Regions from separate parts of the Microbacterium sp. CH1 genome, predicted to be linked through region 2. Evidence: riboswitches for the same ligand, from Rfam matches in the RefSeq annotation. Region 2 holds a riboswitch; the other holds the start of a gene.
What was found. A riboswitch is a leader RNA that binds a small molecule or an ion and turns the genes downstream of it on or off. The one in region 2 is predicted to bind thiamine pyrophosphate.
Positions count from the first base shown of each region.

Region 1: another riboswitch for thiamine pyrophosphate. It lies ahead of AUV07_RS14225 (ECF transporter S component); the one in region 2 lies ahead of thiM (hydroxyethylthiazole kinase).

Region 1 covers NZ_LOSO01000019.1:119,472-134,681, reverse strand. Annotated here, with positions in the region: gene AUV07_RS14235 (ABC transporter ATP-binding protein) at 1-411, shown strand, start outside; gene AUV07_RS14230 (D-alanyl-D-alanine carboxypeptidase family protein) at 462-1,952, opposite strand; TPP riboswitch at 2,030-2,141, shown strand; gene AUV07_RS14225 (ECF transporter S component) at 2,132-2,773, shown strand; gene AUV07_RS14220 (ABC transporter ATP-binding protein) at 2,773-4,227, shown strand; gene AUV07_RS14215 (energy-coupling factor transporter transmembrane component T family protein) at 4,224-5,015, shown strand; gene AUV07_RS14210 (glutamate decarboxylase) at 5,117-6,487, shown strand; gene AUV07_RS14205 (amino acid permease) at 6,497-7,969, shown strand; gene AUV07_RS14200 (aminoglycoside 3'-phosphotransferase) at 7,977-8,702, opposite strand; gene AUV07_RS14195 (SDR family NAD(P)-dependent oxidoreductase) at 8,836-9,594, shown strand; gene AUV07_RS14190 (SDR family oxidoreductase) at 9,674-10,507, shown strand; gene AUV07_RS14185 (sulfite exporter TauE/SafE family protein) at 10,587-11,336, opposite strand; gene AUV07_RS14180 (ankyrin repeat domain-containing protein) at 11,333-12,034, opposite strand; gene AUV07_RS14175 (bifunctional 4-hydroxy-2-oxoglutarate aldolase/2-dehydro-3-deoxy-phosphogluconate aldolase) at 12,072-12,710, opposite strand; gene rlmN (23S rRNA (adenine(2503)-C(2))-methyltransferase RlmN) at 12,842-14,131, shown strand; gene AUV07_RS14165 (DUF4407 domain-containing protein) at 14,254-15,210, shown strand, end outside.
Region 2 covers NZ_LOSO01000018.1:359,547-374,756, reverse strand. Annotated here, with positions in the region: gene AUV07_RS12945 (acetylornithine transaminase) at 1-730, opposite strand, end outside; gene argB (acetylglutamate kinase) at 727-1,644, opposite strand; gene argJ (bifunctional glutamate N-acetyltransferase/amino-acid acetyltransferase ArgJ) at 1,641-2,798, opposite strand; gene argC (N-acetyl-gamma-glutamyl-phosphate reductase) at 2,795-3,889, opposite strand; gene AUV07_RS12925 (bifunctional hydroxymethylpyrimidine kinase/phosphomethylpyrimidine kinase) at 4,129-6,276, opposite strand; gene thiM (hydroxyethylthiazole kinase) at 6,273-7,121, opposite strand; TPP riboswitch at 7,112-7,205, opposite strand; gene AUV07_RS12915 (NAD-dependent epimerase/dehydratase family protein) at 7,213-8,184, opposite strand; gene pheT (phenylalanine--tRNA ligase subunit beta) at 8,474-10,993, opposite strand; gene pheS (phenylalanine--tRNA ligase subunit alpha) at 10,993-12,033, opposite strand; gene AUV07_RS12900 (amino acid ABC transporter permease) at 12,083-13,009, opposite strand; gene AUV07_RS12895 (amino acid ABC transporter permease) at 13,006-13,653, opposite strand; gene AUV07_RS12890 (glutamate ABC transporter substrate-binding protein) at 13,739-14,653, opposite strand; gene AUV07_RS12885 (amino acid ABC transporter ATP-binding protein) at 14,700-15,210, opposite strand, start outside.

The DNA of each region.
Region 1 (15,210 bases), on a different contig from region 2:
GAGCTGCTGCTGCAGAACGCCATGGCCGCTCTCCGGCAGGGACGCACCTCGTTCGTCATCGCGCACCGGCTGTCGACCATCCGCGACGCGGACCTCATCCTCGTGATGGAGCACGGCGACATCGTCGAGAAGGGCACGCACGACGAGCTCATCGCCGCGCAGGGCGCGTACTGGCGGCTGTACCAGTCGCAGTTCGAGCAGGCGGCGACCGACCTCGATGCGGAAGCGGCCCTGACCGGGTCGTCTCCGGTCGTGGTGACGGGAGAGGCCGACGCCGAGGCCCGCGCGGAGGAGCAGGCCGCCGATGCCGTGGCGGGTGCCGCCGTCGGCGCCCAGCTTCCCGGGGCGGAGGCGGCCGCCGCGCAGGCGCTCCTCGACGACGGGGCGGACGGCGCGACGCCTCGTCCCTGATCGTCATCGCCCTGACGCCCCGCTCCGGACTCGGAGCGGGGCGTCAGTCGTCAGGAGCGGTCCGCGTCGATGCCGAACAGCTCGAGGGGATGGGTGAGGCGCCACCACGGGCTCGGGCCGTCCACGTCTTCGGCGAGGACGAGTGCGGTCTCGGTGGTGTCGACGGGGCCGGCCGTGGTGAGGGTGCCGACGTCGCCGTCCGCCTCGCGCTGCTCGCCGAGATCGAACACAGCCGTCGCGGTCGCGCTCGCCCCGTTCCACAGCACCACATCCGCGTCCGCACCGGTCACGACGTCGACCTCCTCGCCCCAGGCGGTGCGGACACGTCCGACCACCGTCCCCGCCGGAACGGCCGGGCCCTGCGCCTGCAGCGCCGCCTCGGTCTGCGCGAACAGCGCGCGCGTGAGGGCGAGGCGCGCCTCGTCGTCCTCCTGGTTCAGTGCCGCGGCGTAGAGACGGACCGTCGAATCCCCCACGGAGACGTCCTTGGCCGTCAGCAGGTTCCAGCCGACGAGCGTGCCGGTCTTGATGCCGACGACCCCGGGGTCCGCGAGCATGCCGTTCGTGTTCTCCACCGTTCCCGCCCCCGGCAGCTCGACCGACCGGGTGCCCACGATCTCCGCGAACACGGGGTTCTGCATCGCCAGCTCGCCGAGAGCCACGAGCGCCTCCGGGGTGGCGACGTTGCGCGCGTCGAATCCGGACGGCGTGACCACGGTGATGCCGGAGAGCCCGCGCTCGCCGAGCCAGACCTCGGCGGCGGCCGCGAACTCGCGGTTGGATCCCCAGATCTCGGAGGCGAGTCGATCGATGTAGTTGTTGGCCGAGCCGAGCAGCGTGCCCTGCAGGAGCTGATACTCGGTGAGCACTCCGCCCACGGGCACATCCAGTGCGGACTGGTTGGAGATCCGGTAGTCCCAGTAGCGGATGCTGTCGGCGTAGGTGAAGGAGAACTCGGGGCCCTGCTCTCCGGGCGCGAGCGGCAGGCGGTCGAGCACCATGAGCGCGCTGACGACCTTGGTGATGCTCGCGATGCTGACCGGGGCGGTCGTGGACGCGGCCGTCGTCATCCCCGCGATGCCCACGGCGCCGTCGCCCACCTCCGGCCACGCGAGGGCAGCGGTGGGGGCGGCCACCGGGGTGACCTCCACGGCCTGGACGGTGGGGGCGACCTCGTGCAACGGCCAGAGCAGCGTGCTTCCGGCGTAGGAGGCGACGAGCCCGGCGAGCACCCCGAGCGGGACGAGCAGCCCGGGGCCGGCGATCGCCGGGCGCAGCGTCGCGTCGCGCAGCAGACCGGGGGCGGCCTCGGCGTCCGGAATGGCGTCGAACTCCGGCGTCGAGGAGCCGGCCTCGACCACGCCCGTGTCGACCCAGGTCAGCGCGGTCGCCGGTGTCGAGGCGTCGGCCCACGCGACGGTCTCCGTCGTGCTCGCGGGCACCGGGTCGACGGTCTGCGAGGACGCGGGGGCGGAGTCTTCGGGCCGCGCGTCGACGCCGACGCCGCCGGACGCCTCTTCAGGGGGATCGGAAGCGGTCACTCGCTTACGGTACCGAATGCCGCCAGGAATCCGCCGTGCACGGCTCGGGACGCGCGGGCGGAAGACGCTAGGATCGACAGCACAACCACGGGAGTCCGGCGAGCCGGGCTGAGAGGGAGCGAATCGCGCTTCGACCGTCGAACCTGATCTGGGTCATGCCAGCGCAGGGAGGAGTTCACATGAGTACGTCCACGTCCGCATCCTCGTCCACGAAGACGACCGGCGCTCCGGCACGCAGCTATCTGCGGTGGCGCATCGTCGACATCGTCGTCGCCAGCGTGCTCGGCGTCGCCGCCGGCCTGATCTTCCTGGCCTGGAACGTCGGGTACCTCGGCCCCAAGGCCCTGCTCGAGCCGCTGCTCCCCGGGCTCCAGGGGCTCCTGGACGGACCGTGGCTGTTCGCCGGAGTGCTCGGCGGCCTCATCATCCGCAAGGCCGGTGCGGCGATCTACGTCGAACTGCTGGCCGCCGTCGTCTCGGCGCTCATCGGCAACCAGTGGGGTGGCTTCCTCACGCTCGAAGCGGGCCTCGTGCAGGGTCTCGGCGCCGAGCTCGTCTTCCTGCTGTTCTTCTACCGTCGCTGGTCGCTGCCCGTCGCGATCCTCGCTGGTGCCGGCGCTGCGCTCGCGGGAGGCATCAACAACCTCATCCTCTGGTACGCCGGCTCCGGTCCCGCGTTCACCGTGATCTACCTCGTGAGCACCGTGCTCTCCGGCGCCGTCATCGCCGGTGCCCTGTCGTGGGTGCTCGCCCGCGGCATCGCCGCGACGGGAGCGCTGGACCGCTTCGGGTCCGGGCGCGAGGCGCGCGTGCGCGTCTGATGGCGGCGCAGGTCGCTCCCGCGGTCGTCGAGGCGCGCGGCTGGGGCTGGCGGCATGCAAGCCGCCGGGCGTGGGCGCTGCGCGACGTCTCGTTCCGCATCGAGCCCGGCGAGCGGGTTCTCGTGCTCGGCGCCTCCGGGGCGGGCAAGTCGACCCTGCTGCACGGCCTCGCGGGCGTGCTCGGCGGCGAGGAGGAGGGCGAGAGCGCGGGGGAGCTCCTCGTCGACGACGCTCCGGCGGTGGCGACTCGCGGGCGCGCCGGTCTCGTCCTCCAGGACCCCGATTCCCAGGTGATCCTCGCCCGCGCAGGCGACGACGTCGCGTTCGGGTGCGAGAACCTCGGCGTGCCGCGTGCGGAGATCTGGCCGCGTGTCGAGGCGGCGCTCGCTGCCGTCGGCCTCGACGTGCCGCTCGATCATCCCACCAAGGCGCTGTCGGGCGGCCAGAAGCAACGTCTCGCCCTCGCCGGCATGCTCGCGATGCGCCCCGGCCTCGTCCTCCTCGACGAGCCGACGGCGAACCTCGATCCGGACGGGGTGCGCGAGGTCAGGGAGGCGGTGGAGCGGATGCTCGCCGCGCACCCCGCCACCCTCGTGGTCGTGGAGCATCGACTCGAGGTGTGGTTGCCGCTCCTCACCCGGGTCATCGTGCTCGGTGCCGGCGGGGTGGTCGCGGACGGCCCTCCCGCCGCGGTGCTCGGTGCGCAGGGAGAGCGCCTGGCGGCGGACGGCGTCTGGGTGCCCGGGCGTCCTCCCGTCGAGCCCCCGGCACCGCGGGCGGTGCCCGGCGAGGTGCTGCTATCGGCCCGAGCACTCGCCGTGGCGCGGGTGAAGGGGCGTCCGGTGGCCCGAGGCATCGACCTCGACGTGCGGGCGGGCGAGGCCCTCGCGATCACCGGGCCGAACGGCGCGGGCAAGTCCACGCTGGGTCTGACCCTCGCGGGCCTGCTCCCGCCCGCGGAGGGGGCCGTGACCGCGGCGCCGATGCTCGCGCAGGGTGCCGATCCCGCGCCGATCCGCTGGGCGTCCCGCGACCTCCTGACCCGGATCGGCATGGTCTTCCAGGAGCCGGAGCACCAGCTCCTCGCCACCACCGTGCGGGACGAGCTCGCCATCGGCCCGCGCGCGCTGGGCGTCCCTGAGGACGAGGTCGAGGCGCGCGTCGACGAACTGCTCGCCCGCCTGCGCCTGTCCGCGCTGGGAGCCGCGAACCCGTACACGCTCTCGGGTGGGGAGAAGCGCCGTCTCACCGTCGCGGCCGCGATCGCCACGCGACCCCGGGTGCTGATCCTCGACGAGCCGACGTTCGGACAGGACGCCCGCACCTGGGCCGAGCTCGTCGCGATGCTCGCCACCCTGCGGGATGAGGGCTCCGCGATCGTCACCGTCACGCACGACCTCGACGTGGCGCGCGCCCTGCACGCCACCCGCTTCCCCCTGGGGGCGCCGGCATGACGGATCCCGCCGACACCCGCGCCCGCGCCGGCGTCGTGGCCCGGATCAACCCGGTCGCGAAGCTCGGCGTGAGCGCGCTCATCGCCGTGCCGTTGATCCTCACGCTGGATCCGGTGTCGGCGGCGGTCGCCCTGGTGCTCGAAGCGGTGCTGTTCCTGTTCGCCGGCATCGGGTGGCGGGAGTTCTGGGTGCGCACCTGGCCGGTCTGGCTCGCGGCGCCGCTGACGGGGCTCACCATCGCCCTGTACGGCGAGACGAGCGGCACGGTCTACGTCGACTGGTTCGTGCTGCGCATCAGCGAGGGGTCGCTCGCGCTCGCCGTCGCCACGATGCTCCGGGTGCTCGCGATCGCCCTGCCCTCGGTGGTGCTCTTCATCACGGTCGATCCGACCGATCTCGCCGACGGCCTCGGGCAGATCCTGCGCCTGCCCGCCCGATTCGTGCTCGGCGCGCTCGCCGGACTGCGCATGGTGGGGCTGTTCCTCGATGACTGGCGGGCTCTGGAACTGGCGCGTCGAGCCCGCGGCGTGGCCGACCGCGGCCGCATCCGACGCTTCCTCGGCATGGCCTTCGCCCTGCTCGTCCTGTCCATCCGCCGCGGCGCGAAGCTCGCGACCGCGATGGAGGCGCGGGGCTTCGGCGCCCCCGGTCGTCGCACCTGGGCGCGCGAGTCCCGCTTCGGCGCCCCCGAGTGGGCCCTCCTCGCCGTCGGGGCCGCGATCTCCGGGATCGCGATCGCCGCGGCGGTCGCCACGGGCGCCTGGAACTTCATCCTCGGGCCGTCCTGACCCTCACCCTTTTCGGACGAGGACCCCTGGAGGTGGCTCGGCGGCCGGTCTAGCGTCCGCAGGAGACAGTGCCAATCGACACCGACCGAAAGGGACGTCCCATGAGCATCTCCTCCGCCGACGACCAGCCGCTCTTCACGCGGCCGGGTGAGGCCACCGTCGCACCGCGACACGTCATCCCGGATTCCGAGTCGCTTCCCGCGACGGCGAAGCAGATCGTCGAGGACGAGACCATCCTCGACGGCAACGCGCGCCTCAACCTCGCCACCTTCGTCAGCACCTGGATGGACGACGAGGCGAAGCAGGTCTACATGGCCTCCTTCGACAAGAACATGATCGACAAGGACGAGTATCCGCAGACCGCCGCCATCGAGGACAACTGCTGGCACATGCTCGCGAACCTGTGGAAGGCGCCGGACGCCGCTCGCAGCATCGGCACGTCGACCATCGGCTCCTCCGAGGCGTGCATGCTCGGCGGTCTGGCGTTCAAGCGTCGCTGGCAGCAGGCGCGCCGTGCCGCCGGCAAGGACGCCTCCACGCCGAACCTCGTGATGTCGAGCGCGGTGCAGGTGTGCTGGGAGAAGTTCTGCAACTACTTCGACGTGGAACCGCGCTACGTGCCCATCAGTGAGGAACACAAGACGCTCGACGGCCACGACCTCGAGAAGTACGTGGACGAGAACACGATCGGGGTGGTCGCCATCATGGGCGTCACCTACACCGGCATGTACGAGCCGGTGGCCGAGATCGCCGCGGCGCTCGACGCGATCCAGGAGAAGACGGGTCTCGACATCCCGATCCACGTGGACGGCGCCTCGGGCGCGATGATCGCCCCGTTCCTCCAGCCCGACCTGGTCTGGGACTTCCGGCTGGAGCGCGTGCATTCCATCAGCACCTCGGGTCACAAGTACGGTCTCGTCTACCCGGGTCTCGGATGGGTGGTCTGGCGCGACGCGCAATGGCTGCCGGAGGACCTGGTGTTCAAGGTGAGCTATCTCGGCGGGGAGATGCCGACCTTCGCCCTGAACTTCTCCCGCCCTGGCGCTCAGGTGCTGCTGCAGTACTACCTGTTCCTCCGCCTCGGGTTCGAGGGCTACCGGGCCGTGCAGCAGGCCTCGCAGGACGTGGCGAAGTTCCTCTCCGCGGGCATCGCGAAGCTCGATGCGTTCGAGCTGTGGAACGACGGCAGCGACATCCCCGTCTTCGCCTGGCGCCTGAAGGACGGGCACACCGACAAGTGGACGCTGTACCACCTCCAGGACCGCCTCCGGATGCGCGGCTGGCTCGTGCCCGCCTATCCCATGCCCGCGGACCTCGAAGACCTCACGGTGCAGCGGATCGTCGTGCGCAACGGGCTCAGCATGGACCTGGCCGCCGAACTGCTCGACGCCATCACCGCCGAGGTGGCCCACCTCGACGCGCTCACGGCTCCCATGCCGTCCGACCACCCCGACTCGGCGTTCCACCACTAGGGGGCCGACATGTCCGCCTCGCAGTCCGGTGCCGCCGGCGCCGCCTCCACGCCGCGTGTCTCCCGTCCCGCCGTCGCCGTCCTCGGCGTCGGGCAGCTCGCCCTCCTCACCCTCGTGGTCGTGGCGAGCCTGCGCTCGCTGCCGGCGATGGCGATCTACGGCCTGGGCAGCGTCACGCTCTACATCATCCCGGCGATCCTCTTCCTCATCCCCACGGCTCTCGTCGCGGCCGAACTCGCGACGGGGTGGAAGGGCGGCGTGTACGTCTGGGTGCGCGAGGCCCTCGGCAACCGCTGGGGGTTCACCGCGGTGTGGCTGCAGTGGATCCAGAACGTGGTCTGGTTCCCGACGCAGCTCGCGTTCGTGGCCGGCGCCCTCGCCTTCGTCTTCCTCGACCCCTCGCTGTCCAGCTCCGGGTTCTTCACCGCGGTCGTCATCATCGTCTTCTACTGGGGCTCCACCCTGGTCACCCTCCGCGGCGGCGACCTCTTCGCGAAGCTCGGCTCGTGGGGCGGCATCATCGGCACGCTGTTCCCGGCGGTGCTGCTCATCGTGTTCGGTGCGGTGTGGGTGTTCAGCGGAGAGAAGAGCCAGGTGCCGCTGGATGCCTCGGCGATGATCCCGCCGTTCACGGGGCTGGCCTCCATCGTGCTGATCGTGTCGAACGTGCTCGCCTACGCCGGTATGGAGGTGAATGCGGTCCACGTGAACCAGATGAAGGATCCCGGCAAGGGCTACCCGCGCTCCGTGTTCCTCGCCGCCGGCCTCATCCTGCTCGTCTTCATCCTGCCCACCATCGCGATCGCGGTCGCGGTGCCGGAGAAGGAACTCGGGCTGACGAACGGCATCATGCTCGCGTTCGGGGAGTACTTCGACCACTGGGACATGGGGTGGGCGACGGCCGTCGTGTCCGCGCTCATCGCCGCCGGGGCCCTCGCCTCGGTCGTAACCTGGGTCGCCGGTCCGTCCAAGGGTGTGCTGGCGGCGGCGGAGACAGGGCTGCTCCCGCCGCTGCTGCAGAAGCGCAACAAGGCCGGGGTCCAGTCGGGCATCCTGATGCTCCAGGGCACGATCGTCACGATCCTCGCGGCGATCTTCATCATCGTGCCGAACGTCAGTGCAGCCTTCGTCGCCCTCATCGACATGGCCGCCGCGCTCTACCTCATCATGTACATGCTCATGTTCGCCTCGGCGATGGTGCTGCGGCGGAAGGCGCCCGACGTTCGCCGGGCCTATCGCGTGAAGGCCCTGCCGTTCGTCGCCGGGGTCGGTTTCGCCGCCTGCCTCGCCGCGTTCGTGCTCGCCTTCATCCCGCCTCAGGGGTTCACCGCCTTCCCGGCCGCCGCGTACCCGTGGATCGTCGGTCTGGTGATCGTCGTGCTCGGCGCGCCGCCGCTGCTGTTCTACGCGCTGCGCAAACCGTCGTGGGACCGGCGCCCGGCCGACGGGAGCCTCCTCAGCGACGCGCATCCCGAGGCGTGAGCGCGGCTCAGGTCTCGTTCCAGAGCCGTCGGTAGTACTCCAGTCTCGGGGGATCGGGGTCGACACCGTAGGCCGCGATGAGCGTGTCCTCCCACCCGGGACCGAAGTTCCACAGCGTGCTCATGGCGGCCACGGCGATGTCGGCCCACCGGTCGGCGACGCCGAGCGCGGCGAGGTCGACGTGGGCCACCGGACGGCCGTCGTCGTCGAGCAGGGTGTTGGGGAGGCACGCGTCGCCGTGGCAGACCACGAGCCGGTCGATCGACGGGGGCTCGTGCAGGTCCGTCGGCACCGTCGTGCCGCGGGCGGCGGCGTTCGCGATGCGCTCCGCCGGGCTCCACGTCCACGGGCACTCCGCGACGGGGAGGGCGTCGTGCAGCAGGCGCAGGCCGAGCCCGACCGCGCGCACGGCGACCTCCGGAGAGGCGGCCCACCGCGGATCCACGGCACTGCTGCCGGGGAGGGCCGCCGTCACGAGCCATTCGTGCGCCTCGTCCTGGCCCTGGGAGAGCACCTCGGGCACCGTGGTCCAGGTGCGGGCCCAGCGCATCCGCTCGGCCTCGTCGCGCATGTTCGCCTCGGGATCGTGGGGACCCCATTTGATGTAGCGGCCGTCGTCGGTGCGGAAGGTCAGGCCGCCGATCGCGTTGCGCCACGCGGGGGTCAGCGCGGCCCCGGCGGCGAGTTCGCGGACCCGGGCGGGGACCTCGACGGAGGCGGCGGGGATGCTCACCTCTCCATCCTGCCGGAACCTCGGTGTCGTAGGCTCGGGTCGACGCGGCGGGCCTGCGGTGACACCAAGAACCGCATAGGCTGGGACTGCGTTCCATGCATGTCGCACGACGACGTTCGAAGGAGAACATCAGATGCAGATCAGCGGACAGGGTGCCCTCGTCACCGGCGGCGCCTCCGGACTCGGGCTGGCCACCGCCCGTCGGCTCACGGCCGCAGGCGCGCACGTCACGATCATCGACCTCGCCTCGTCGAAGGGGGAGGAGATCGCCGCAGAGCTCGGCGGTCTCTTCGTGCCCGCCGATGTGACGAGCGTCGACGAGGTCAAGGCCGCCGTCGCCGCGGCACAGGCCGCCGCGCCGCTGCGGGTGGTCGTGAACTGCGCCGGCATCGCCCCGCCCGCCAAGGTGCTCGACCGGGACGGCACGCCCGCCGTCCTCGCCGACTTCGAGCGCATCGTGCGCATCAACCTCGTCGGCACGTTCAACGTGATCTCCCAGGCCGCCGCCGTCATCGCCGCGAACGAGCTGCACGACGAGGAACGGGGGGTCATCGTCAACACCGCGAGCGTCGCCGCGTTCGACGGACAGATCGGGCAGCCGGCGTACTCGGCGTCCAAGGGCGGCGTGCACGCCATGACCCTCCCGATCGCCCGCGAACTCGCCCGTCACGCCATCCGCGTGTGCACGATCGCCCCCGGCATCATGGAGACCCCGATGCTCATGGGCCTGCCGCAGGAGGCGCAGGACTCGCTCGGACAGCAGGTGCCGTTCCCCGCTCGCCTCGGACGCCCCGACGAGTACGCCGCCCTCGTGCAGCAGATCGTCGAGAACGGCTACCTCAACGGCGAGACCATCCGCCTCGACGGCGCCATCCGCATGGCCCCGCGGTGACCCCTCCCCGGTTCGAATCGCCTGAATGACCCGATTCGACCCGGAAATCCAGCCAATCAAGCGATTCGAAACGAGAACCATGAGCACACTCGCCGGAAAGACCATCCTCATGTCGGGCGGCAGCCGCGGGATCGGCCTCGCGATCGCCCTGCGCGCGGCCGCGGACGGCGCGAACATCGCGATGCTCGCCAAGACCGACTCCCCGCACCCGAAGCTCGAGGGCACCGTGCACAGCGCGGCCGAGCAGATCCGCGCCGCCGGCGGCCAGGCGCTGCCGATCGTGGGTGACGTGCGGGACGACGACCACATCACCGAAGCCGTCATGAAGACGCAGGGCGAGTTCGGCGGGATCGACATCGTCCTCAACAACGCCAGCGTCATCGACCTCTCCCGGTCGCTCGACCTCTCCGCGAAGAAGTACGACCTCATGCAGGACGTGAACGTCCGCGGCACCTTCATGCTCTCCCGGGCCGCGGTGCCCATCCTCAAGGACGCCGAGAACCCGCACATCCTCTCGCTCTCGCCGCCCCTGAACCCCACCCCGAAGTGGCTCGGTGCGCACACCGGGTACACGCTGGCGAAGTACGGGATGACGATGGTCACGCTCGGACTCGCGGCGGAGTTCGCGGCCGACGGCATCGCCGCCAACACGCTGTGGCCGCGCACGACGATCGCGACGGCCGCGGTGCAGAACCTCCTCGGCGGCGACAAGGTGATGGCCGCGAGTCGGACCGCCGACATCTACGCCGACGCCGCCTACGCCGTGCTCACCCAGCCGGCGCGCACCTACACGGGACAGTCGCTGATCGTGGAGGACGTGCTCGAGGCGAACGGCGTCACCGACTTCTCCGGTTACGCCGCGGTGCCGGGGACTCCGGACAGCGCGCTGTTCCCGGACATCTTCCTGGACTGATGCGCTTCGACAGGCTCAGCGACCCAGCTCTGGGGCCCTGAGCCTGTCGAAGCGTTGGGTCCCTGAGCCTGTCGAAGGGCTAGAGCAGCAGGTACACGGCGCCGAGGACCGTCAGCACGATCACGATGCGGTCGAAGAGCCGCTGGTCCAGGCGCCGCGCCACCCGCAGCCCGAGCAGTGCACCGAGCACCACGAGCGGCGCGAGGATCGCATCGGTGAGCAGCACGGGCCCGGTGAACAGTCCGATCCCGGCGAGGAACGGCACCTTGATCACGTTGATGATCGCGAAGAACCAGGCGGAGGTGCCGAGGAACACCTGGACGGGCGTCCGCGTGGCGAGGAAGTACATCGACATGACCGGCCCGCCCGCGTTCGCCACCATGGTCGTGAAACCGCCGAGCGTGCCGTAGACGCCGGCCAGCAGCGCGCCGCCCCGGGCCGCGGCCTCCTGCTCCGCCCGCGCCTGCCGCCACCGCCGCCACAGCGTCACGGCGATCATGAGCAGCAGGATCACGCCGATGGCGCGGCGGACGACCCCGTCTCCGGTCAGGGCGAGGAAGGCGAAGCCGAGGAGGAGTCCGGCCACGACCGCCGGTGCGAGGCGCAGCAGCGTCGGCCAATGCGCGTGCCGTCGGTAGGCGAGCAGTGCGAACACGTCGCCCACCATCAGCAGCAGGAGCGTCGCGGCCGTGGAGGTGCGTGCGGGGAGGACCGCGGCGAACAGGGCGATCGCGAGGATGCTGCCGCCCGGAAGAGCGGTCTTCGAGATCCCGATGACGACCGCGGCCACGCCCAGCGCGGCCCAGGCCCAGGGATCGAGCGCTGTCACCGCCGGAGCTCGGCGGCGATGGCGTCGTACCCGCGGTCGGTCGCGAGGTCCAGCGGCAGCACGCCGTTGCCGTCGCGGATGGTCGCATCGGCGCCGCCGTCGAGGAGAGCGCGCACCACCTCGACGTAGCGGGCGGACCCGTCGCCGAGCACGATCGCCTCGTGCAGGGCGGTCCAGCCGAGGTTGTTGATGTGATCCGGATCGACCCCCGCCTCCAGCAGGATCTCGACCGTCGGCAGCAGGCCGCGCTCGGACGCGGGGATCAGCGCGGTGCCGCCGAAGCGGTTCGTGCTGCGGAGGTCGGCGCCGTGCGCCAGGGTCATCCGCAGGATCTCGTCATGCCCGCGGGCGCCGGCGTAGAGGTAGGCGGAGTCCTGGATGTCGTCCTTCGCGTTCACGTCGGCGCCGGCCTCGATCAGGAGCCGTGCCGCGTCGACGTGGTTCGCCTTGGTGGCCGCGATCAGGGGAGTCATGCCGCCGTCGCCACGGGCTTCGATGTCGGCGCCCGCGTCGAGCGCGCGGCGGACGGCGTCAGCGTCGCCCGCGGCGGCCGCGGCGAGCAGGTCGGACGTGGCGTCGGTCATGGGAGCCTCCGGAGTCGGTGCCGTGTGGGGCGACGAGGGTGCAGCCGTGCAGGCCGAGGCGAGGAGCAGCGCCCCCGCGAGCACGACGACCGCCTCACTCCGTCGCATCCGCATGCATCCGGTATACCAAATGCTCCCGAAGGGAGGCGGCTCAGCTCCGCGTGGCAGCGAGGGCGGCGGCGAAGCGCGCGGCCCGCTGCTCGATGTCCGCCCAGTCGGCATTCGCGATCGCTGCGCCGTTCGCGAGGTCGCCACCGGCCCCCACGGCGACCGCGCCCGCCGCGAACCAGTCGGCGAGGTTGTCGGGCTTCACGCCGCCCGTGGGCATCAGCGGGGCGTCCGGGAAGGGCCCGCGCAGCGCACCGAGGTAAGAGGGGCCGCCGAGGGAGGCGGGGAAGATCTTCACGACGTCGACGCCGAGCTCGAGGGCGCCCATGACCTCGGTCGGGGTCATCGCGCCGGTCATCACGACGCGGCCGGTGTCGAGCATGGCGCGCGTGAGGTCGGGGAGGGTGCCAGGGCTGACGAGGAACGCGGCACCCGCGTCGGCGGCCTGGGTCGCCTGTTCCGCCGTCGTGACGGTGCCGGCGCCGATGTACGCGGCGTCACCGTGACGGGTGATGAGCTCGCGGATCACGGCCGGCGCGTCGGGGGTCGAGAAGGTCACCTCGATGCCGGAGACCCCGCCGCGGATGATCGCCTCGGACGCCTCCAGGGCCAGCTCCGGCGACGGGGCGCGGAGGACGGCGAGGATACCGGTGGTGCGGGCACGGGTGAGGCGGTCGGACATGGCGCTCCTTGATCGAGGGGATGCGCCCATTCTCGCGTACGAGAAATTGTCATTACAAGCGGTGGGAGGGCCGCTCGACGGCAGCCCCCGCGCCCAGCCGCCTTCCACCCGCATCCCGGTACCCTGGAGGGATGGCCGAGAACCCCCGCACACCCGAGACGCGCCCCGCGACTGCGCCCGCGTCGTCCCGTTCGGGGGCGATCCGCGAGACCCGCGCCCCGCAGGTGCGCCCCGCGACCGAGGGGTGGACCCAGAAGAAGGACGCCGAGGGGCGCCCCCTGCTGCAGTTCGCGAGCCCGAAGCGCGGCAAGCCGCCGGTCCACCTCGCCGACCTCACCCCGGCCGAGCGCATCGAGAAGGTGAAGGAGCTCGGACTCCCCGGCTTCCGCGCCAAGCAGCTCGCCACGCACTACTTCCGCCACTACACGTCCGACCCCGCGGAGATGACGGACCTCCCCGCCGGCATCCGCGACGAGCTCGTCGCCGGCATGCTCCCGCCCCTCATGACCGAGGTGCGGCGGCTGGAGACCGACCGCGGCGACACCATCAAGTTCCTCTGGCGTCTGCACGACGGCGCGCTCGTCGAGTCGGTCCTCATGCGCTACCCCGGCCGCATCACGCTGTGCGTGTCGAGCCAGGCCGGCTGCGGCATGAACTGCCCATTCTGTGCCACGGGCCAGGCGGGGCTGACGCGCAACATGTCCACCGCCGAGATCATCGAGCAGATCGTCCGGGCCAACCGGGCCATCGCGAACGGCGAGCTGGGCGGCAAGAAGCGCGACGACCACAGCATGGAGCGCGTCTCCAACATCGTCTTCATGGGCATGGGGGAGCCGCTCGCGAACTACAAGCGCGTCATGGATGCGGTGCGCACCATGGTCGCCCCGCAGCCCGACGGTCTCGGCATGAGCGCCCGCGGTATCACCGTGTCGACCGTGGGGCTCGTGCCCGCGATCAGGAAGCTCGCCGACGAGAACATCCCCGTCACGTTCGCCCTGTCGCTGCACGCCCCCGACGACCACCTGCGCGACGAGCTCATCCCCGTGAACTCGCGGTGGAAGGTCGACGAGGCGCTCGACGCGGCCTACGACTACTACGCCAAGACCGGGCGCCGCGTGTCCATCGAGTACGCCCTCATCAAGGACATGAACGACCACGCCTGGCGGGCCGACCTGCTGGCGGAGAAGCTCAAGCAACGCGGTCGCGGGTGGGTGCACGTGAACCCGATCCCGCTGAATCCGACGCCGGGCTCGATCTGGACCTCGTCGGAGAAGGACGTCACGGACGAGTTCGTGCGACGGCTGAACGACGCCGGCATCCCGACGACCCTCCGCGACACTCGCGGCAAGGAGATCGACGGCGCCTGCGGACAGCTCGTCGCGACGACCGAGGATGAGGCTGCCGCCGCCGCGATGGCCTGACCCCGGTTCGAATCGCTCACCTGGCTCCAAATCCGGCCCGGATGCCGCCATTCGCGCGACTCGAAGGCCCGTCCAAGGGATCTTCCACGGTATGCACAGGCGGAGTTTCGTAGATTATCGGGATGCCCTATTCCGCCCACCGCCCGGGTCGTTTCGACTCGCAGGGTCGGATCATCCTCGACGGCGACCCGAACGCCGAGACGGATGACCTCGACTTCCTGCGCGAGTACGAGCCGACCGGCGACACGTCCGCGCAGTCCGACGTCGCGTCCGACGACCCGACGCCCGAGCCGGTGACGGCGCCCGACGCCCCGGTCGACGCGGAGCCCGTCCCCGACCGGAAGGCGCGTCCGCCGCGCGTCCGGAAGCCGCGTCGTCGTCGCACCGCCGCCGAGCGCCTCCGTGCTCTCGCGATCCTCGGCGGGGCGGAGGGCGAGATCCTCGACCGCGTCCCCGGCGAGACCCCGCGTTTCGTGCAGATGTTCTTCGTGCTCGCCGGCACCGCCCTCGTCAGCGCGATCTCCATGCTCTTCGCCCTCACGACGGGAGTGCGCGCGGCGGTCTGGCTCGCCATCCCGCTCGCGATCGTGTGGGCGCTCATCATCTTCAACCTCGACCGCTTCCTCACCTCGACCATGACGTCGACCCGCAACGTCTGGAAGCTCATCGGCCTCGCGATCCCCCGCGTCATCATGGCCGCGATCATCGGTTTCGTCGTCGCGGAGCCGCTCGTTCTGCAGATCTTCCACAACGACATCTCGCGCGAGGTCGCCGCGACCAACATCGTCCAGGCCCAGGCCGACCAGGAGGCGCTCGAGACCGGCCCGGAGAAGAAGGCGCTGGATGCGGCATCCGAGCGTGTCGCGGCGCTCGAGAACCAGGCGGCGACGGGCATCGTCGCCGGGACCGAGTCGTCGTCGGCGACCGAGTCCGCCGCCCAGTCCACGGTCGACGACCTGACGGCCAAGCTCACGGAGCAGCAGGCCGTGATCGACCAGGCGCGGATTCTGTACCAGTGCGAGCTCACGGGCGAGGGTGCGGGAACCGTCCCCGGCTGCACCGGCGTGAACGGCGAGGGC
Region 2 (15,210 bases):
TGGCGTCGGGCGTGATGCCCTCGTGGCTGAATCCGAACCAGGCGCCGGTCCGGCCCGCGCCCGTCTGGATCTCGTCGACGATGAGCAGGGCGCCGTGCGCGAGGGTCAGCGAGCGTGCCGCGGCGAGGTAGCCCTCGGGCAGCTCGACGACGCCGGCTTCACCCTGGATCGGCTCCACGATGACGGCGGCGACCCGGTCGTCCATCGCGGCCTCCAGCGCGTCGATCGTGGCCGGGATGTGCTCCACGCCTCCGGGCATCGGCGCGAACGGCGCACGCATCGACTCCTTGGCCGTGAGCGCCAGCGAGCCCATCGTCCGGCCGTGGAAGCCGTTCTCCAGTGCGAGGATGCGCGGACGCTCCGCACCGCCGTGCAGACGGGCGAGCTTGAACGCGGCCTCGTTGGCCTCGGCACCGGAGTTCGAGAAGAACACGCGACCGTCGATCCCCGCGCCGGCGAGGCGCTTGAGACGGGCGGCGAGCGCGAGCTGCGGCGGAGTCGCGAAGTAGTTGGAGACGTGCGCGAGGGTGGCGGCCTGCCGGGACACCGCATCGACGAACACCGGGTGCGCGTGTCCGAGGGAGGTCACCGCGATGCCGGCGAGGAAGTCGAGGTAGCGTCGGTCTTCGGCGTCCCACAGGTACGAGCCCTCACCGCGGGTCAGCAGCGCGAGGCGCTCCCCCGCGTTGAGCACGAGATCACGTGCCGCGTCGTCCTGCCAGACGGTCATGCCGTCGCCCCTTTCTCTCCCAGGACCACTTCGGTCCCGATTCCCTTGCTGGTGAACAGTTCGACGAGCACCGAGTGCGGCACCCGTCCGTCGATGATCGCCGCCGCGTCGACGCCGCCCTCGACCGCATCGAGGCACGCGCGCATCTTCGGGATCATCCCCGACTCGAGGCGCGGAAGCATCTCGACGAGCGCGTCCGACCTCAGGTGCGACACGAGCGAGTCCCGGTTGGGCCAGTCGGCGTACAGCCCCGGCACGTCGGTGAGGATGACGAGCTTGCGCGCACCGAGGGCCACGGCCAGCGCGGCAGCCGCGGCATCCGCGTTGACGTTGAGCGACTGCCCCGGGTGGTCGAGGTCGGGCGCGATGCTCGACACGACCGGGATCCGCCCTGCGGCGAGATGGTCGAGCACCGGCGTCGGGTCGACCTGGACCACGTCGCCCACGCGGCCGAGGTCCACCTCCTCCCCGTCGATCATGACACCGCGGCGGCGGCCGCCGAAGAGCCCGGCGTCCTCGCCGCTGAGCCCGGTGGCGATGGGCCCGTGCGAGTTGATCTTCGACACGAGCTGCGGGTTGACCTGCCCGGTGAGCACCATCCGCACGACGCCGATGGCTTCGGTGTTGGTGACGCGGTACCCGCCCTTGAACTCGCTGGGGATCTCCAGCCGCTGCAGCATGTCGGAGATCTGCGGCCCGCCGCCGTGCACGACCACGGGCTGCACACCGACGTAGCGGAGGTACGCGATGTCCTGGGCGAAGGCCTCCTGCAGCTCGTCCGAGACCATGGCGTTCCCGCCGTACTTGACGACGACGATCTGGTCGCGGAACTTCTTCAGCCACGGCAGCGACTCGATGAGGGTGGTCGCCTTCTGCGCCGCGATGTCCGGCGTGGTGTCCTGGATGTCGGTCATGAGGCGTAGGCGCTGTTCTCGTGCACGTAGTCGTGGGTGAGGTCGTTCGTCAGCACCGTGGCGGTGGCCTCTCCGACCTTGAGGTCGATCATCAGGTGCGTGGCCCGCGGCGTCAGGTCGACCTCCTCGCGGGGGCGGTCCGGCCCTCCGGCGGTGCAGACGCGGACGCCGTTCATCCACACGTCGACGTCGTAGGGGTCGAACTGCGCGGCCGTCGTGCCGATCGCCGCGAGGACGCGGCCCCAGTTCGGGTCGTTGCCGAAGATGGCCGCCTTGAACAGGTTGTTGCGGGCGACCGAGCGGCCGACCTCGACGGCGTCCTGCTCGGAGACGGCGTGCTGCACCTCGATCGTGATGTCGTGGCTCGCGCCCTCCGCGTCGCCCTGCAACTTGACCGCGAGCTCCTGGCAGAGCCCGGTGAGCGCCTCGGCGAAGTCGTCGAGGTCGGGGGCGACCTCGGAGGCGCCGTTGGCGAGCAGCGTCACCTGGTCGTTGGTCGACATGCAGCCGTCGGAGTCGAGGCGGTCGAACGTGCGTCCCGTCGCCCGACGCAGCGCCTCGTCGGCCTGGAGCGGTTCGAGCACGGCGTCGGTGGTGAGCACCACGAGCATCGTCGCCAGACCCGGGGCGAGCATGCCCGCGCCCTTCGCCATGCCGCCGATCGTCCAGCCGTCGCGGGTGACCACAGCGGTCTTCGCGACCGTGTCCGTGGTCATGATGGCGTGCGCGGCGCTCTCCCCGCCGTCCGCGCTCAGCTCGGTGATCGCCTGCGCGGTGCCCGCGAGGACCTTCTCGCGGAAGACCTCGTCCCCCGTCCCGATGAGCCCCGTGGAGCAGACGAGCACGTCGCCCGCGCTGATGCCGAGCAGCTCGGCCGCCTTCTCCGCGGTCTGGTGGGTCGTCTGGAACCCGAAGCTCCCGGTGAAGCAGTTCGCACCGCCGGAGTTGAGGACGACGGCCTCGACCACGCGGTCCGCGACGGCCTGCTGCGACCAGATGATGGGGTTGGCCTTGGCGCGGTTGCTCGTGAAGACGGCGGCGCCGACCTTGCGGGGGCCGCGGTTGACCACGACGGCGACATCGGGCTTGCCGGTGGACTTGAGTCCGGCGGCGACCCCGGCCGCCTCGAATCCTGCGGGGGCGGTGACGCTCACGGGGCGACTCCGTTCACTGAGAGGGCGCGGGTCTCGGGAAGCCCCAGCGCGATGTTCATGGACTGGACGGCAGCTCCGGCGGTGCCCTTGACGAGGTTGTCGACGGCGGTGACCACCGTGACGCGGTTCGCGGCGCGGTCGATCGCGAGGCCGAGGAGGGCTGTGTTCGCCCCGAGCACGTCGGCCGTGCGCGGGAAGCTCCCCTCCGGCAGCAGCTGGACGAAGGTCTCGTCGCCGTAGGCGCTCTCCCACGCCTGACGGATCTCGGCGTCGCTCACACCCTCGACGATCGGCGCCGTGGACGTGGCGAGGATGCCGCGCGACATCGGCACGAGGACCGGGGTGAAAGAGATCCGGATGTCCTGGGTCCCTGCTCCCTGGGTCCCTGAGCCTGTCGAAGCGCCTGAGCCCGTCGAAGGGCGGGCGGCGGCGAGCGCCTGACGGATCTCCGGGATGTGGCGGTGCGTGCCGCCGACGGCATAGGGGTTCGCGGAGCCGAGGATCTCGCTGGCGAGGAGGTTCGTCTTCAGGCTCTTGCCCGCCCCGGACGGGCCGACGGCCAGGACGGAGACGATGTCGCCCGGGTCGATCACGCCGGCCGCGACACCGGGGGCGAGGCTGAGGCTCACCGTGGAGGCGTTGCAGCCGGGTGCGGCGATCCGGGTCGCGCTGCGCAGCGTCTCCCGCTGCTTGCCCCCTCCGACGAGGAGCTCGGGCACGCCGTACGTCCACGGCTCATGGAAGGACCCGCCGTAGAACGCGTCCCACTCCGCCGACGAGGTGAGCCGGTGGTCCGCTCCGGCGTCGATCACCAGCGGGGTGTCGCCGAGGGCGTCCGTGTACTGCCCGGACTGGCCGTGTGGGAGGGCCAGGAACACGATGTCGTGTCCGGCGAGGACCTCTGGTGTGGTGTCCTGCAGCGTCAGGTGGGCGAGTGAACGGAGGTGCGGCTGATGGGCGACGAGGGGCTGTCCGGCGTTCGAGTGCGCCGTGACGGTGCGGATCTCGACGTCGGGGTGAGCGGCCAGGAGGCGCAGGATCTCGCCGCCTGCGTAGCCGGAGGCGCCGGAGACGGCGACGGAATACGTCATGCTTCTACCTTAACGGTCGGGTCCTCGACGATCTCGGGACCGGGGGCGGGGCCGGAGGCGGCGACACCGGCACTCGACCGCCGCGCGGACGCAGGCAGAAGGGCGGGGTCGCCTAGAATCGGCGGCCGCGACGTCGGCGCACGGCGATGACGCTCGGGACGAGCGTCGAAGGAGCGGTGGCGACCGAAGGCATGCGGCGACGATAGCGCGGGCGCGTTCGGCACCGCAAATCCGGGGCGTCACACGACAGCGCGCGCGACCGGTGCGGCGAAGAAGGCCCGTTCGTGCGCGCTCGATGCGAGGAAGGCTCGCCGCATCCGCTCTCGGCCGGTGTCGTCGGCCCTCGCGGCCGCGGCGGCGACATGCGCGACGGCCTGCCGGGTGGCCTCCGCGAAAGCCGGATCCGCGTAGGTCGCCAGCCACGATGCATAGGGATGCCGGGGGTCGCGGGGCGCCGCGCCGAACGCTCCGGTATGGAGCCGCTCCCCCAGGTCGGTGTAGAGCCAGAAGCACGGCAGCACGGCCGCGATCACCGTGGCGTAGTCCCCGCCGAAGGCGACGGCACGCAGGTGGTCGAGGTAGGCGACCGTGGCCGGGGCGGGCTCGGCGGCGAAGGTCGCGCCGCTCACCCCGGTCTCCGGGGTCAGCCACGACGCGTGCAGCTCCAGCTCGCCGCGGATCGCGCCGTGCGCGGCCTCGGCCCAGAACGCCTGCTCGTCGGGGGTCGGAGCGAGACGTGACGCCTCCGCGAGCACCCGGGCGTACTCGCGGAGGTAGAGGGCATCCTGCGCGAGGTAGAAGACGAAGGCGTCGCGCTCGAGAGTCCCCTCGGCGAGCGCGCGCACGAAGGGCAGCGCGTCGATGTCGCGGCGGATCGCGGCGGTCTCGTCCCACCAGGCCGCGGCCACCTCCTCCGGTGTCGGCTGGGTCTCGACCCCGCCGCGCGCCCAGAGTCCCGCGAGATGATGGATCGGGCCGTGTCCTCGCCCGACGTCCAGGTCGTCGGCCGCGCGGAGAGACTCCCGCAACCAGGCGCGCGCGGCGTGGACCGCGGTCGCGGGATCGTCGCCCCGCGCCAGTCGTGTGGCCAGAGCCGCGGACAGCGAGCAGCCGGTGCCGTGGGTGTTCTCCGTCCGGATACGCGCCCCCGGGAATTCCGCGCGCGTACCGGCTGCCGTGTCGATCAGGGCGTCCGGCGCCTCGTCCCCGGGCAGATGCCCGCCCTTCACCAGCACCGCGGTCCCCATAGCGGCCGACAGCTCTCGCGCCGCGGCGAGCGCGTCCGCCCAGTCCGTCACCTTGTGACCGACGAGCACCGCGAGCTCGGCGAGGTTCGGGGTGACCACGGTCGCCAGGGACAGCAGGCTCCGCAGCTCGCGCTCCGCGTCGGGGTGGAGCAGCCGATCCCCCGAGGTCGCGATCATGACCGGGTCGAGCACGACGATCGGGGGCTGTGTGTCCCGGAGCCACGCGGCGACCGTCCGGATCACCTCCACGTCCGCGAGCATGCCGATCTTCACGGCGTCGATGCGGATGTCGTCGGCGACGGCCTCGAGCTGCGCGCGCAGGAACTCCGCGGGAGGGACGTGCACGGCGCGGACGCCCTGCGTGTTCTGGGCGGTCAGGGCGGTCAGGGCCGCCATGCCGTAGCCCCCGTGCGCGGCGATCGCCTTGAGGTCGGCCTGGATGCCCGCGCCGCCGGACGGATCGCTGCCGGCGATGCTGAGCACATGCGGCACCGCCCGTCCGAGCCACCGCCGACGGAAGGCCGCGGCTGCAGCACGGGGGTCCACTGCCGCGCACAGCGCCGAGACCACCGCGATCCCGGCGGCACCGGCCGCGCGCAGCGCCGCCGTGTCGTCGAGGTCCACCCCGCCGATGGCGACGCACGGCAGCGCACTGCGCGCGGCGAACGCGGCGAAGCCGTCGATGCCGAGCGGGTCCGGATGGTCGGGCTTCGTGCGCGTGGGGCGGATCACGCCGACGCCGAGGTAGTCGACCGTCCCCGGCGGCAGCGCGGCGACCTCCTCGAGGTGCGCGGAGGTGTTCGCGGTCAGCCCGATCAGGGCCTCCGGGCCGAGGAGCTCGCGCGCGCGGAGCACCGAGGCGTCCGCCTGACCGAGGTGCACCCCGTCCACCCTGGCGCCGCGACGACGCGCCTCGACGGCCGCATCGAGGCGATCGTTCACGACGAGCAGCGCGCGGCCGTCGATGGCCGCAGACAGAGCGAGGAGCTGGTCGACAGTATCCTCGTCCGTCGCCTCCTTGTCGCGCAGCTGCACGATGCGGACTCCGCCGGCCACCGCCTCGCGGACGGTCGCGACCACCCCGCGTGCCCCGCACAGCGACCGATCGGTGACGAGGTACAGGGACAGGTCGACGGTCATCGGGTCTCCTCCTCGACGCGGGCGCGGGCCCGGAGATCCGCCGGGGTCACGGCGGACAGCGCATCGAGCAGTCCGACGGCGAAGCTGCCCGGTCCGCGGGAGGTCTCCGCCGCCTGCTCGGCCGCGACCGTGTAGACGAGGGTCGCCGCTGCCACCGCCGTCAGCGCATCGGTCCCGGTACCGCGGGACGCCCCGAGGAAGGCCGCCATCACGGCGCCCAGCGCGCAGCCGCCGCCCGTCACCCGCGTGAGCAGCTCGTGCCCGTTGGCGATGCGGATCACCCGTTCCCCGTCGGTGAGGAGGTCGACCGGGCCGGAGACGGCGACCACGGAGCCGTACCGGTCGGCGAGCTCGCGGGCCGCTGCGGCCGCCGCCTCGGTGCGGTCCGTCGCGTCGACGCCGCGGCCGCCGCTGCTGTGCCCGGCGAGCGCGAGGATCTCCGACGCGTTGCCGCGGATGGCGGTCGGGCGCCGCGCGGCCAGCTCGTGGGCCAGTGCCGTCCGCACCGGGAGCGTGCCGATCGCGACGGGATCGAGCACCCACGGCGTGGCGGCGGCGAGCGCTCCGGCCACGGCTTCCCGACTCGCCTCCCGCTGCTCCGGGGTCGGCGTCCCGAGGTTGACGAGGAGCCCCGAGGCGGCACCCGCGAACGGTCCGGCCTCGCCGACGATGTCGACCATCGCCGGCGCCGCGCCGAGCGCGAGCAGCACGTTGGCGGTGAACCCCGTCACGACGGCGTTCGTGAGGCAGTGCGTCAACGGCGGCGCAGCCCGGACCTCCTCCCGCAGCCTTCCCGCCGTGACGGCGAGGTCGAGGACGGATTCCGGACGCACAGGATCGCTCATTGCGACATCCCTTCGCTAGTACGAACTAGATCAGGTTCGACGGGTGTGATCTCAGCCGCGGATGCGGCACCCCGTGTCACTGCCTCGCAGTCTAGCGAGCGAAGGCGTCGAGCAGCGCCCGTTCCTCCGTCCGTGTCAGTCCGGCGCGGCGTTCCCGGTCCACGCCTCGTTCGCGCTCGTCCGCCACGACGCGTTCCACGGTCTCCTCGAGGGGGCGGAGCGTGCCTCCGCTGCGCCGGTACCGCGCGTTCGAGCGGGTCATGAATCCGCTCATCTCGGGCGGCAGCCATAGCGGGAGCGAGCGCGGCCCCGCCCAGTACGCGACACCCTCCGCGACGAGACGCTCCTCCGTCCCGACGACGACCGGACCGGTGTGCCCGGTGGAAGCGCGCACCGTACGCAGCACGTCCTCCAGGTCGCGCACGTCGCCGATCGCGTTCACGGCACCGGTGACGGTGGCCGACACGGCGAAGGCGGCGACGTCCTCGACGTCGATGACCTGCGCCGTGCGCCCGTCGAGCGGCGGGAGCAGCACCGGCGCGTCGAGGGCCCGGAGGAACACCGCCGCCCAGTAGCCGAAGCGATCGCTCGGGTCGCCGTCGCCGACGATGAGGCCGGGACGGACGAGGAGCGCGCGGTCGCCGAGGCTCTCCTGCACGGCGTCCTCCGCCGCGACCTTCTGCCGCGCGTAGTCGGCGTCCTCACCGGCCTGCGCCGCCGGGTGCCGCGGGGCCGACTCGTCCGTCCCGACCGTCTCGTCGTCGCGGTACACCGACATCGACGAGATGTATGTCCACCGGGCGGCACGGTCGCCGAGTGCGCGGACTACCCCGGAGACATGAGCGGCGTGGGAGGAGACGTCGACGACGTGGTCCCAGTCGGTGCGCGAGACGACGTCATAGGCGTCCTCGTCGTCGCGGTCGGCGAGCACGAGGGTCGCTCCCGGTGGCGCCGGGCGTCCGCCGCGGGCGAGGCAGGTCACCGACGCCCCCGCCCCCAACGCGTGCGCGGCGATGCGCCCCGACAGCCATCCGGTTCCCCCCAGGATCAGCACATCCGTCATGTGCCCATGTCATCAGGATCAACGACTCGGGGGAAGGGCCTCCGCTCAGAGCGGAGCGACACAAACCACCGCGCGCGCACAGGCCCTCACGCGAACACAGGCCCCCACGCGAACACAGGCCCTCACGCGAACACAGGCCCCCACGCGAACACAGGCCCCCACCCGAACACAGGCCCTCACGCGAGTACAGGCACTCGCGTGCGCACAGGCCAGGGGCGCTGCTGTCGCCTGATGCCGCGCGAACGCCTGATGCCGCGCGGCCTCAGAAGGAAGCCGCGCGGCATCGGGATCAGTCGCGGAGGGCGGCGCCGAAGCGCTCCGCGGCGACGGCGACGCCCGCCATCTTCGCCTCGGAGGCCTCCGCGGCGGTCAGCGTGCGGTCGCCTGCCCGGAAGCGCAGGGCGAACGTCAGCGACTTCGATCCCTCGGGCACGCCCTCGCCGCGGTAGTCGTCCACGAGCCGGACCGACTCCAGCAGCGCGCCGGCGCCCTCGACGAGAGCCGCGCGGATCTCGCCCGCCGGCACCTCGGCCGGCAGCGTGAGCGAGACGTCCTGCGTCGCGGCCGGGAACGTGGACAGCGATGCCGCCACGATGCGTCCTCCGGCGAGCGTGAGCAGCCGGTCGAGGTCGAGTTCCAGCACGGTGGCGCGGCCGGGCAGGTCGGCCTCCTCCGCGACGGCGGGATGCAGCTCGCCGACGTAGCCGACCTCCTCGCCGCCGGCGACCAGCGCACCGGTGCGTCCGGGGTGGAGGGCGGCGCGCTGCGTCTGTACGACGTCGATCTCGATGCCCGCGGCGGCCCCGATCACGCGGACCGCGTCGAGCGCCTCGACGAGTCCGGCGGCCTCGGCTGCACGCCCCGGCTGACGCGGCGACACATTGCCGGTCAGCAGCACCGCGACGTGGCGCTCCTGCGGGGGGATGGAGGCGTCGAGCTGGGCGAGCACCTCATCGGACGGCCGGACACCCAGCGGCGGGACCTCGGCGGTGCCGTACTCCACGCCGGGCTCCGGGACGAACACGGCCCCGGTCTCGAACAGCGCGAGATCCGTGAGCCCGCGCGAGATGTTGCGGTGCGCGGTCTGCAGCAGACCCGGGATGAGCGAGCGCCGCAGGAACGGCACCTGCCCGTCGAGCGGGTTCGCGAGGCGGATGCTGGGCAGGTGCTCACCGGACGCGGAGCCGTGCAGATCGTTCTGCGCCTCGGTCGTGAACGGGAACGCCGGGGTCTCGACGAAGCCTGCGGCGGCGAGTGCGTTCGCCACGCGGCGACGCCCCTGCTGGTGGGCTGTGAGGCCGCGACCGGACGGCGGCGTCGGCAGCACCGCGGGGATGCGGTCGAGCCCGTGGATGCGGGCGACCTCCTCGGCGAGCGTCCACTTGTCGGTGAGGTCGGGGCGCCAGGTCGGCGGGATGACCGTCCATCCGCCCTGGGTCCCTGAGCCTGTCGAAGGGCTGACCTCCGCCCCGATCGTCGTGAGCGCCCCGGTGATCTCGTCGTCGGTGTAGTCGACGCCGATCAGTCCCTGCACGAAGCCGCGCGGGAGCTCGATCTCGGCGACGAAGACCTCGGCGAAGAGCGCGCCACCCTCCTCCGTGAGCGTGCCACCGGCGAGCTCGACCATGAGGTCGGCCGCGCGTCGGGCCGCGACGAACGGGATCAGCGGGTCGACGCCGCGCTCGAAGCGCTTGGACGCCTCGCTCGGGAGCTTGTGCCGGCGGGCCGTGCGGGCGATGGTCGTCGCGTCGAAGGTCGCCGCCTCGATGAGCACGTTCCGCGTGGTGTCGCTCATCTCGGTGGTGCCACCGCCCATGACACCGGCGAGGCCGATGGGGCCGGAGTCGTCGGTGATGAGGAGGTCTTCGACGTGCAGCTTCCGCTCCACGCCGTCGAGCGTGGTCATCTTCTCCCCCGGCGTCGCGCGCCGGACGGTGATGCCGCCCGTGAGCTTGTCGAGGTCGTAGCCGTGCAGGGGCTGCCCGAGCTCGAGCATGACGTAGTTCGTGATGTCGATGAGCACGCCCAGCGACCGCATGCCGGCGAGACTCAGGCGCGCGATCATCCACGGCGGGGTGGGCCGCGACGGATCGACATCGCGCACGACCCGGGTGACGAACTCGCTCGCGCCGACCTTGCCGCGCACCGGCGCCTGGTCGTCCACGATGGCCGTGTGTCCGGAACCGGGCTGCAGCTCGGCGAAGTCGCGCTCGGCGGGGTCGCGGAAGGCCGCCCCCGTGGCGTGGGAGTACTCACGGGCGACGCCGCGCACCGAGAACGCGTAGCCACGGTCCGGCGTGACGTTGATCTCCACCGCGACGTCGTCGAGGCCCAGCAGCGCGATCGCGTCCGTGCCCACGGGCGCATCGATGCCGAGGTCGCTCAGCACGACGATGCCGTTGTGCTCGTCGCCGAGACCCAGCTCGCGCGCGGAGGCGATCATGCCGTCCGACACGTGACCGTAGGTCTTGCGGGCGGCGATGGGGAACGGACCGGGAAGGACGGCGCCGGGCAGGGTCACGACGACCTTGTCGCCGGCGACGAAGTTGTGCGCGCCGCAGACGATCCCCCGGACACCGCCGTGCTCGGGACCGACGTCGACCTGGCACCAGTTGATGGTCTTGCCGTTCGACTGGGGCTCCGGCTCGAGCGAGACGACCTGGCCGACCACCACGGGGCCCGTGATGTCGAAGCGGTGCACGTCCTCCTCTTCGAAGCCGACGGTCACCAGCGCCGCGAGGACGTCCTCCGGCGTGGCATCCGCTGCCAGATCGACGTACTCACGCAGCCACGAAAGCGGGACGCGCATCACACCACCATCCCGTACTGCTCGCTGAAACGGACATCGCCCTCGGCCATGTCGCGCATGTCCTGCACATCGCTGCGGAACATCAGGCCCCGCTCGATGCCCATGCCGAACGCGAAGCCGCTGTACACCTCGGGGTCGATCCCGGCCGCGCGCAGCACGTTCGGGTTGACCATGCCGCAGCCGCCCCACTCGATCCAGCGCGCGCCGCCCTTGAAGGTCGGGTGCCACAGGTCGAGCTCGGCGGAGGGCTCGGTGAAGGGGAAGTAGTTCGTGCGGAAGCGGGTCTTGGCCTCCGGACCGAAGAGCTGCTTCGCGAAGTGGTCGAGCGTGCCCTTGAGGTGCGCCATCGTGATGCCCTTGTCGACGACCAGTCCCTCGAACTGCGTGAAGACCGGGAGGTGCGTCGCGTCGAACTCGTCGGTGCGGTACACGCGGCCCGGGCACAGCACGTAGATGGGGACCTCGCGGTTCAGCATCGACCGCACCTGCACCGGGCTCGTGTGCGTGCGCATGACGAGGTGACGCGAGGTCGGGTCGACGTAGAAGGTGTCCTGCTCCTGGCGCGCGGGGTGGTCGACGTCGAAGTTCAGTGCGTCGAAGTTGAACCACTCGTGCTCGAGCTCCGGCCCCTCCGCGATCTCCCACCCCATGCCGACGAAGATGTCCTCGACGTGGTCCTGCAGGAGAGCGAGCGGGTGCCGGGCGCCCACACGCGTCCGCGACGGGACGGCGGTGATGTCGACGCGCTCGGCCTCCAGGCGCGCGGCGACCTCGGCGGCGGCCAGCTCGGCCTCCTTCGCCGCGAGCGCCTGGTTCACACGACCGCGGCCCTGACCGACGAGCTTGCCGAACGCGGCCTTGTTCTCGGGGGCGACCTGGCGCATCGAGGCGTTCAGGACCGCGAGCGGCGATCCCTCCGCGACGTGCGCCGCACGGGCGGCTTTCAGCGCGGCGGTGTCGGCGGCCGCGTCGATCGCCGCGAGGGCGTCGGCGACAGCGGCTTCGACCGCTTCGGGGGTGATTTCCGGAGACTCTGACACGGGAGTCGAGTCTACCGGCGCGGGACGGGCGTCCCGCGCCGGTGGCGGCTCAGAGGCCGGAAGCGCCGGAGCTGTTGGCGTCGAACTTGCCCAGCCCGCGCTGCGCCACGATGAGCGACGTGTTCGTCTCGCCGTCGTGCTGGCGAGGGTCCGCCTCGTCCGGTCCGGCCTTGGCCGAGCGCTTCGCCCGACGCTGCAGGCGGTAGGCGATGTACGACAGCACCAGACAGACCGCGACGTACATCGAGCCGCCGACGATCGCGGCGGGGATCAGTGGCGACCCGTAGGGCGCCTGATTGCCGATCTGGTTGATGACGTACAGCAGCTCCTGGTACGTGATGATGAAGCCGAGCGCGGTGTCCTTCAGCGCCACCACGAGCTGCGCGATGATCACGGGCATCATCGCCCGGACGGCCTGCGGGATGAGGATGAAGTACATGACCCCGGTCTTGCGCAGGCCGATCGCGTAGCCGGCTTCCTTCTGTCCGCGCGGCAGCGACTCGATCCCGGCGCGGAGCACCTCCGCGAGCACGGAGCCGTTGTAGACGATGAGCGCGATGACCACCGCGAAGTACGGGGGCATCCGGATGCCGATCACCGGAAGGCCGTAGTACAGCAGCATCATGAGGATCAGGACGGGGATCGCCCGCATGATCTCGATGATCCACCGCACCGGCTCCCGCACCCAGGCGTGCTCGGAGAGGCGGCCGATGCCGAGGACGAAGCCGAGGATCAGCGAGCCGACACCGGCGACGGCGAAGGCGGAGAGCGTGCTGAGCAGGCCCTCCCCGAAGCGCACCCAGACCGCCGAGTAGGTGAAGATGTTCCACTTCTCCGCGGAGAACTGGCCGGTGGCGTACAGGCGCCAGACCACCCAGCCGAGCACGGCGAGGACGACGAGGATCGTGACGGCACCGATGACCCGGTTGCGGGCGACCGCGCGGGGGCCCGGGACGTCGAACAGGACGGAACTCATCGCGCGATCCTCCACTTGTTCTCGAGCACACGCTGCACCCAGCTCAGGAGCAGCACGAGCACGACGAAGATGACCATGACCCAGAGCAGCACGACGAGGGCGTTCTCGCCCCGCTCGCTGAGAGCCGCCCGGATCGTGCCGAGGTTGACCACCGAGAAGCCGGCGGCCACCGTGGTGTTCTTCATGAGGGCGATCAGCACGCTCATGAGCGGCGGGACCACGGACCGCGTGGCCTGGGGCAGCACGACGAAGCGCATGACCTGGCCGAAGTTGAGGCCGATGGCGCGTGCCGCCTCCGCCTGTCCGACCGGCACCGTGTTGATGCCGGCGCGGATCGCCTCCGCGACGTACGTGGCGGTGTAGATGCCGAGGGCGATCGTGGCCAGCAGCAGGGAATTGACCCGCTCCCCCAGCAGGATCGGAAGACAGAACGCGAAGAAGAACATCACCAGCGTGAGCGGGGTGTTCCGGATCCAGTTCACGTACACGGCGCCGACGCCGCGCGCGATCGGGACAGGGGACACGCGGGCCGCTCCGACGATGAGTCCGAGCACCACGGCGATGAGGCCACCGCCGAGGAACAGCGCGATGGTTCCCCACAGCGCTTCACCCCAGAGGTCGAGGTGGTCCGAGATCACTCCCACTGCTGTGCCTTTCGGTTCGTTTCCGCGTCAGATCGACGCCGAGGAGGACGGGGGCGGCCGGTCGGACCGACCGCCCCCGGAGAGATCAGCCGACCGGGTCGACCTCGGGCTGCTCGGCCTTCACACCGGAGGCGCCGAGGTTGTTGTCGAAGATCTGCTGCCAGATGTCGCCACCGTCGGTGAGCTGCGTGTTGAAGTACTCGACGAGCGCGTCGTCGCCCTTCGCCACACCGATGCCGTAGCGCTCCTCGCTGAACGGCTCACCGACGACCTTGAGGTTGTCGGGGTCCTGCGCCGCGTAGCCGATGAGGATGGCCTCGTCGGTCGTGACCGCGTCGACCTGACCGTTCTTGAGGTCCTCGACGCACTTGGAGTACGTGTCGTACTCCTTCGTCTTCACCTCGGGGTAGTTCGTCTTGATGTTCTGGATCGGCGTCGAACCCGTCGCCGAGCAGACCGTCGTCGAGGAGTCGAGGTCGTCGACGCCCGCGATGTCGCTGTCGGCGGCGACGAGGAGACCCTGACCGGTGACGAAGTAGGGACCGGCGAAGGCGATCTGCTCCTTGCGCTTGTCCGTGATGGAGTAGGTGCCGACGTAGTAGTCGATGTCACCGTTGACGATGGCCTGCTCGCGGTTCGCCGAGGCGATCGCCTGGAACTCGATCTTCTCGGGGTCGACACCGAGGGACGCCGCCATCCAGCGGGCGATGTCGACGTCGAAGCCGGTGCGCTCGTTCGTCACGGGGTCGAGGTAGCCGAGACCGGGCTGATCCTCCTTGACGCCCACCTTGACGGTGCCCGACGAGGAGATGCGGTCGAACGTGGGGCTCCCCTCGATCGTGACGTCCTCCTCGACGGTCCAGGGCGTGCTGCTCGAGGCGTCGCCCTCATCGCTGCCCGACGTGCCGGTGCTCGACGGCGTGCCGCTGTTGCAGGCCGTGAGCGCGAGCAGCGCCACCGTGGCGATCCCGAATCCGGCCAGTGTCCGTGTGCGTCGCATGTGCGTCTCCTTCGTGTGCTGTGCTGTGGGTGCGGGGTCTGGAAAGTCAGTGCGTGAGGAGCTTCGAGAGGAAGTCCTTGGCGCGGTCGCTCTTCGGGTTCGTGAAGAACTCCTCGGGCTTGGCCTCCTCGACGATCCGGCCGTCCGCCATGAAGACGACGCGATCGGCCGCCTTGCGGGCGAAGCCCATCTCGTGGGTGACGACGATCATCGTCATGCCCTCCTGGGCGAGCTCGACCATGACGTCGAGGACCTCGTTGATCATCTCCGGGTCGAGCGCGCTGGTCGGCTCGTCGAAGAGCATGACCTTCGGCTGCATGGCGAGGGCCCGTGCGATCGCGACGCGCTGCTGCTGGCCGCCGGAGAGCTGCGCGGGGAGCTTGTTCGCCTGCTGCGCGACGCCGACGCGCTTGAGGAGCATCATGGCTTCCGCCTCGGCGTCGGACTTCTTCAGGCCGCGGACCTTGATCGGGCCGAGCGTCACGTTCTCGAGGATCGTGAGGTGCGCGAAGAGGTTGAAGGACTGGAAGACCATGCCGACGTCGGCGCGCAGGTGC